DNA from 2 places in the Streptomyces sp. NPDC002870 genome. Region 1 is predicted to be linked to the other one. Evidence: riboswitches for the same ligand, from Rfam matches in the RefSeq annotation. Region 1 holds a riboswitch; the other holds the start of a gene.
What was found. A riboswitch is a leader RNA that binds a small molecule or an ion and turns the genes downstream of it on or off. The one in region 1 is predicted to bind glycine.
Positions count from the first base shown of each region.

Region 2: it holds a riboswitch for glycine, as region 1 does, so the genes downstream of both, gcvP (aminomethyl-transferring glycine dehydrogenase) here and gcvT (glycine cleavage system aminomethyltransferase GcvT) in region 1, are expected to answer to the same signal.

Region 1 covers NZ_JBIAPW010000011.1:218,208-221,609, forward strand. Annotated here, with positions in the region: gene ACFYWY_RS16865 (enhanced serine sensitivity protein SseB C-terminal domain-containing protein) at 1-152, opposite strand, end outside; gene ACFYWY_RS16870 (enhanced serine sensitivity protein SseB) at 255-1,025, opposite strand; gene ACFYWY_RS16875 (AAA family ATPase) at 1,132-1,821, opposite strand; glycine riboswitch at 1,970-2,067, shown strand; gene gcvT (glycine cleavage system aminomethyltransferase GcvT) at 2,216-3,349, shown strand.
Region 2 covers NZ_JBIAPW010000006.1:10,042-13,443, forward strand. Annotated here, with positions in the region: gene ACFYWY_RS09595 (DNA polymerase IV) at 1-835, shown strand, start outside; gene ACFYWY_RS09600 (PRC-barrel domain-containing protein) at 745-1,140, opposite strand; glycine riboswitch at 1,243-1,341, shown strand; gene gcvP (aminomethyl-transferring glycine dehydrogenase) at 1,522-3,402, shown strand, end outside.

The DNA of each region.
Region 1 (3,402 bases):
GCCCGGCCGTGCCAGAGCAGCATCCAGAGTCGGCCGCTCGCCGGGTCGGCGATGGCCTGCAGCAGCGCCTCGTACGCGTCGTAGCGTCCGGGAGTCACCTGGCGCAGCATGTGCTCGACCTGCCCGGCCGCCGCGGTGCCTGACGCACTCACCCTGGGTTCCGCCCCTCTTCGATCGACCCGGCACACAAGTGCGGCGGGTCCTCTCTCGCCATCAAACCAGCATAATCGGGAGTTCTGACGCCGACTTGACGACTACACGTGCTGTCGTTGGTAGAAGGGCCGCACCCGCTCCAGCATCCATATGCCGACGGGGTCCTGCGCCACGTCCAGCAGTACGAGATTGACCGGCCAGCCCACCTGGGCCCGGCCCAGCGCCCGGCCGAGCGCGTCCATCGGGGCGTTGCGCTCGGCGGCCTCCCAGGAGGAGAGCTGGACGCCGATGAACAGGGTCGGCGGCTCGCCCTCGATGGAGGCGAGCGCGCGGCGGGCGGTGAGGACGACGCCGGAACTCTCGAACTCGCCGGCCGCGGCGGCGAGGAAGTCGACCGGCTCCTCCTGCCAGTCGGGCTCGAAGAGCCGCACCCGGCCGCCGGTCGCCGGACCGTCCAGGGGTGTGCGTCCCACCCGGCACAGCTCGGCGACGGCGGGCGGCGGCAGCGGGGCGCCGACCGTGCCGCCCGGGTTCACGGCGATGCCGAGCTGCGGGGGCAGTCCGCGGGCGAATTCGCGGGCAGGTGCGACGGTGCAGGGCATATGGCCGCCGACACATTGCAGGAACTGCTGCTCGGAGCTGAAGACCGGGACGTACGCGGCCCCGTCGATCTCCATGGTGGGCAGATCGAGGTCCGGGCTGTCCGGACCGCCGCCGTTGGGCAGCGGCACCCAGATCTGGCTGCGGCCGAGCACCTCGACGAGGCGGCCTCCGGCGGAGGGGTTGCCGAGGGATGCGGCGAGCACCTCTTCGAGCTCGTTCGCCGGCCAGCCGCCGTACGGATGCGGATGCGGATGCTCCGGTGTCTGCATGTGCTTGTCCTTCTCCCCCTGCGTTCCCACGGTTGCGCGCCACGACCCTAACGCCGTGGTGGCCCGCCGGGGCGGGTGGGGGCGCGGCCTCTCGCGCCGCTCGTCCTCAATCGCCCGACGGGCCTGCCTTCGACTCCTCGAAGCCGACCCGGCCGAGCGCCCCCGCCGCGTCCCGGTCCAGCAGCACCGCCGAGGCGCAGCCCGCGGGCAGCCGCCCGGCCTCCGCGTCGCCGACCAGACGGCCCACCGCCCGCCGGTGCCGGGCGAATGCGTACCCCGACACCCCGCGGCCGCGCTCGCGCTGCCCCTCCCTGGCGACCGCGGGCGTGACGTCGAGGAGCACCAGATGCAGGCCGCGGCCGCGGCGTCGCGCCGCACGGGCCAGCCAGCGCCGCACCCAGGCCTGGGTGCCGCAGTCGTGTACGACGACGCTCTCGCCGGAGCGCAGCGCGCGCCGCAGTCCGGCGTAGTGCGCGATCCGGACCAGCGGGCGGTAGACGGCGTACGGCAGGAGCTTCGGCATCCGCGCGTCCCAGCGGTCCCGGGTGTCCTGCGAGTCGATGCCGCGGCCGCGGGCCGCGCGCCGGATCAGCGTGGACTTTCCGCTGCCGGGCAGGCCGGAGACGACCACCACGTCACCTGCGGCGAAGACCAGACTGCGCGGACTGTGCCCCGAGCGGTCTCTCAGGTCACGCAGCACGGGCGCGGGCGCCTCGGCCAGTCGCCGGGCGGACGCGCCCGGCGGGGCGGGCACCCCCGCGGTCGTCGCGTATGCCTCAGACCGCTGCAACGTCATCACCCTCCCCCATGCCGGGTTACCCACCCTTGCCCATGAAGTGTAAAGAAACGGTAATGCGGCACAACCATATTGCAGCCATGGGCCTGTCGCCCCACTCCGCCACGATGCGTGCAATGATGTGCGCGCCAACTGCATACCGGCCGCTTGAATCCACGCGGGAGAGTCCTGGCCACTGTGTGCGCCGGGCGCCGAAGGAGCAAGTCCCTCCCTTGAATCTCTCAGGCCCCGTACCGCGTGTGATGAGGCAGATCTGAAAAGCGAGCCGCTGTCGAGTGGCTCCACCCAAGGTGCAAGTCACGACCACCAATACGTGCGGTCGCGACGAACCTCTCAGGTTCCGATGACAGATGGGGAGGATTGTCCTCGCCAGCATGCCCTGGGAGCCACATCTATGAGCAACGTCCCCCGTCTGACCGCCCTCGATGCCCTGCATCGTTCGCTGGGCGCCACCATGACCGACTTCGCGGGCTGGGACATGCCGCTGCGGTACGGCAGTGAGCGCGACGAGCACAACGCCGTCCGCACCAAGGCCGGTCTCTTCGACCTCTCCCACATGGGCGAGATCACCGTCACCGGGCCACAGGCCGCCGACCTCCTCGACTACGCGCTCGTCGGCAACATCGGCAGCATCGCCGTCGGCCGCGCCCGCTACACCATGATCTGCCAGGAGGACGGCGGGATCCTCGACGACCTGATCGTCTACCGCCTGGGCGAGAGCGAGGCGCCCGAATACCTCGTCGTCGCCAACGCGGGCAACGCCCAGGTGGTGCTGGACGCGCTGACCTCCCGCGCCGACGGCTTCGCCGCCGACGTGCGCGACGACCGCGACGCGTATGCCCTGATCGCCGTCCAGGGCCCCGAGTCCCCCGGCATTCTGAAGTCGCTGACCGACGCCGACCTGGACGGGCTGAAGTACTACGCGGGTCTGCCCGGCACCGTCGCCGGTGTCCCGGCGCTGATCGCCCGCACCGGTTACACCGGCGAGGACGGCTTCGAGCTCTTCGTAGAGCCGCAGCACGCCGAGAAGCTCTGGCAGGCGCTGACCGAGGCCGGAGAGCCGGCCGGTCTGATCCCCTGCGGCCTCTCCTGCCGCGACACGCTGCGCCTGGAGGCGGGCATGCCGCTGTACGGGCACGAGCTGACGACGGCGCTGACCCCGTTCGACGCGGGCCTGGGCAGGGTCGTGAAGTTCGAGAAGACGGCCAACGGCGGGCGCTTCGTCGGCCGTGAGGCCCTCGAGGCCGCAGCCGAGCGCGCCGGGACCAACCCGCCGCGCAAGCTCGTCGGCCTGATCGCCGAGGGCCGCCGGGTCCCCCGCGCCGGTTACCAGGTCGTCGCAGGCGGTCAGGTGATCGGCGAGGTCACCTCGGGCGCCCCGTCGCCGACGCTGGGCAAGCCGATCGCCATCGCGTACGTGGACGCGGCGCACGCCGCTCCCGGCACCGAGGGCGTCGGCGTCGACATCCGCGGCGCCCACGAGCCGTACGAGGTCGTCGCGCTGCCGTTCTACAAGCGCCAGAAGTGATCATCGAGCCCGCACCACGCCCGTTCACCAGCACTCCCCCGCGTACAGGAGAA
Region 2 (3,402 bases), on a different contig from region 1:
GCGGTACGACTTCTCGACGCTGACGCGCTCGGAGACGCTGCGTGGGCCGACGGATGATCGGGCGGTGGTGCGGGAGGCCGCCGGGCGGCTGCTGGAAGCGGTGGACACGACGGGTGGGGTGCGGCTGCTGGGGGTGGGCGTGACGGGGCTCGCGGACTACACGCAGGAGGATCTCTTCGCCCAGGCCGCGGCCGATGAGCGGGCCGAGCACGAATCACATGCGGAGGCGGCCGAGGGCGAGGGGGACGCGCACGCGACCAAGGACACGGCGGGAGCCGGGGCAGAGGCGGGGACCCGAGTCGCGGCGGGGGCGGGAACTGGGGCACGGACCCCAGCCGCGGCCGCAGCTGGGGCGGGGGCGGGGGCTGGGCCAGGGACCCGAACCGCTGCCGCAGCAGGAGCAGGGAGCGCGGTCGCAGCTGGGGCAGGGACCCGAACCGCTGCCGTAGCGGGGGCAGGGGCAGGCGGCGCGGCCAGGGCAGGGACGGGAGCAGGTGCCGGGGCGGGTGGGGCGGAGCACGAGGCGCTCGCGGCGCGGCGCTGGGCGGCCGGGCACGACGTGCGGCATGCCGAGTACGGGGCGGGGTGGGTGCAGGGCAGCGGGCTCGGCCGGGTCACCGTCCGGTTCGAGGAGCCGGGGTCGCCGCCGGGGCGCGTACGCACCTTCCGGGTCGACGACCCCGATCTGGAGCCCTCCGATCCGCTGCCGCTCGTAGGGCGGCCCGCGGCGGTGGAGAGTGCGGGTCAGTCCTCCTGGCCTGCGACTCGGCCGAAGGACCGGTCCCCCGAGGAGGGAGCGGGCGTTTCGGGACCTTCGGAGAGGTCGAGGCCGTAGTGGTGGTAGAGCTGAAGCTCCTGTTCCGGGGAGAGATGGCGACCGACTCCGAAGTCCGGGGCATCCTTGATCAGCGAGCGCTCGTACGGGACGTGCAGGCTGTCGTCGACGAGCTTGCTCGGCTCCAGCGGGACGAACGCGTCCCGGCTGAACAGGCCGGTTCGCACAGCCGCCCACTCGGGCACACCCGTGGCATCGTCCAGGTACACCTCGTCCACAGTCCCGATCTTGTGGCCGTTGCGGTCGAACGCCTTGCGGCCGATCAGGCTGCGCGGATCGATATCGGTCTGCACGGTCCCTCCAATAGGTCGCAACTGCTGATTAAATACTACAAAAGTGCACATCGAGGGTGTCGGCCACTTGAGCGATCGGCGAGGGGGCGCGCTGGTAGGCTGTCAAGCGGCTGCTGACCCCGTGCGGGAGAGTCCACCGGTAGAAGGTACCGGCGGCGCCGAAGGAGCAAATCCTCCCCGGAATCTCTCAGGCCCCTGTACCGCACGGACGAGGTCACTCTGGAAAGCAGGGCGGGCGTCGGACGGCATCCGCTCTCACCGACGGTGAAAGCCGGAGCGTCACATGCGTGCGCCCCGGTGAAGCTCTCAGGTTGAGATGACAGAGGGGGAGGCCGTCCGGGCATCCGCGCGTGGTGCCCTTCGCCGGTCGTGTCAGACCAGGAGGCCTCCTAAATGACCGCCAACCGCATTTCGCTCTCCCAGCTTGAGCAAGGCATCCCCTTCGAGCAGCGCCACATCGGGCCCGACGCCGGGGCTCAGGCGAAGATGCTGGCGCAGGTGGGCTACGGCTCGCTCGACGAGCTGACCGCCGCCGCGGTGCCTGATGTGATCAAGAGCGCGGAGGCGCTGAACCTCCCGGGCGCGCGCACCGAGGCGGATGTGCTCGCCGAGCTGCGCACGCTGGCCGACCGCAATCAGGTGCTGGCGCCCATGATCGGCCTTGGCTACTACGGCACCTTCACGCCGCCGGTGATCCTGCGCAATGTCATGGAGAACCCGGCCTGGTACACCGCCTACACGCCGTACCAGCCGGAGATCTCCCAGGGCCGGCTGGAGGCGCTGCTCAACTTCCAGACGATGGTCGCCGATCTGACCGGTCTGCCCACCTCCGGCGCCTCGCTGCTCGACGAGAGCACGGCCGCCGCCGAGGCCATGTCGCTGGCCCGCCGGGTCGGCAAGGTGAAGAACGGCGTCTTCCTGGTCGACGCCGACACCCTGCCGCAGACCCTCGCGGTGATCGAGACCCGCGCGGAGCCCACCGGCGTCGAGGTCGTCGCCGCCGACCTCAGCGACGGCATCCCCGCCGAGATCGCGGAGCGCGGCGTCTTCGGCCTGCTGCTGCAGTACCCGGGCGCCTCCGGTGCCGTACGCGACATCAAGCCCGTCATCGAGCAGGCGCACGAGCTCGGCGCGATCGTCACCATCGCCGCAGATCTGCTGGCGCTCACCCTGCTCACCTCGCCCGGCGAGCTGGGCGCCGACATCGCGGTGGGCACCACGCAGCGCTTCGGCGTCCCGATGGGCTTCGGCGGCCCGCACGCCGGTTACATGGCCGTGCGCGAGAAGTTCGCGCGCAGCCTGCCCGGCCGGCTCGTCGGCGTGTCCCAGGACGCGGACGGCAACAAGGCGTACCGGCTCGCGCTGCAGACCCGTGAGCAGCACATCCGCCGCGAGAAGGCCACCAGCAACATCTGTACCGCGCAGGTGCTTCTCGCCGTGATGGCGGGGATGTATGCCGTCTACCACGGCCCGGAGGGGCTCAGGGGGATCGCGCAGCGCACCCACCGGTACGCCGCGATCCTCGCCGAGGGGCTGCGGACCGGTGGCGTCGAGGTCGTGCACGGGGGGTACTTCGACACGCTGACCGCACGGGTGCCGGGCAAGGCCGCGGACGTCGTGGCCGCCGCGCGTGAGGGCGGGGTCAACCTCCGCCTCGTCGACGCCGACCACCTCTCCATCGCGTGTGACGAGACCACGACCCGTACCCAACTGACCGCGGTCTGGGCGGCCTTCGGCGTCGAGGCCGATGTCGAGGCGCTGGACGCGGCGACCGACGACACCCTGCCGGCCGCCCTGCTGCGCACGGACGACTACCTCACCCACCCCGTCTTCCATCAGCACCGTTCCGAGACGGCGATGCTGCGCTACCTGCGCAAGCTCGCCGACCGCGACTACGCGCTGGACCGCGGCATGATCCCGCTCGGCTCCTGCACCATGAAGCTGAACGCGACCACCGAGATGGAGCCGGTCACCTGGCCGGAGTTCGGGCAGATCCACCCCTTCGCGCCGGTCGAGCAGGCCGCCGGATACCTCACGCTCATCCACGAGCTGGAGGAGCGCCTCGCCGAGGTCACCGGGTACGACGTGGTCTCCATCCAGCCCAACGCCGGTTCGCAGGGCGAGCTCGCGGGTCTGCTGGCCGTGCGCGCGTATCACCGGGCCAACGGCGACGATCAGCGCACCATCTGCCTCATCCCGTCCTCCGCGCACGGCACCAACGCCGCCAGCGCGGTGATGGCGGGCATGAAGGTCGTCGTGGTGAAGACCGCCGAC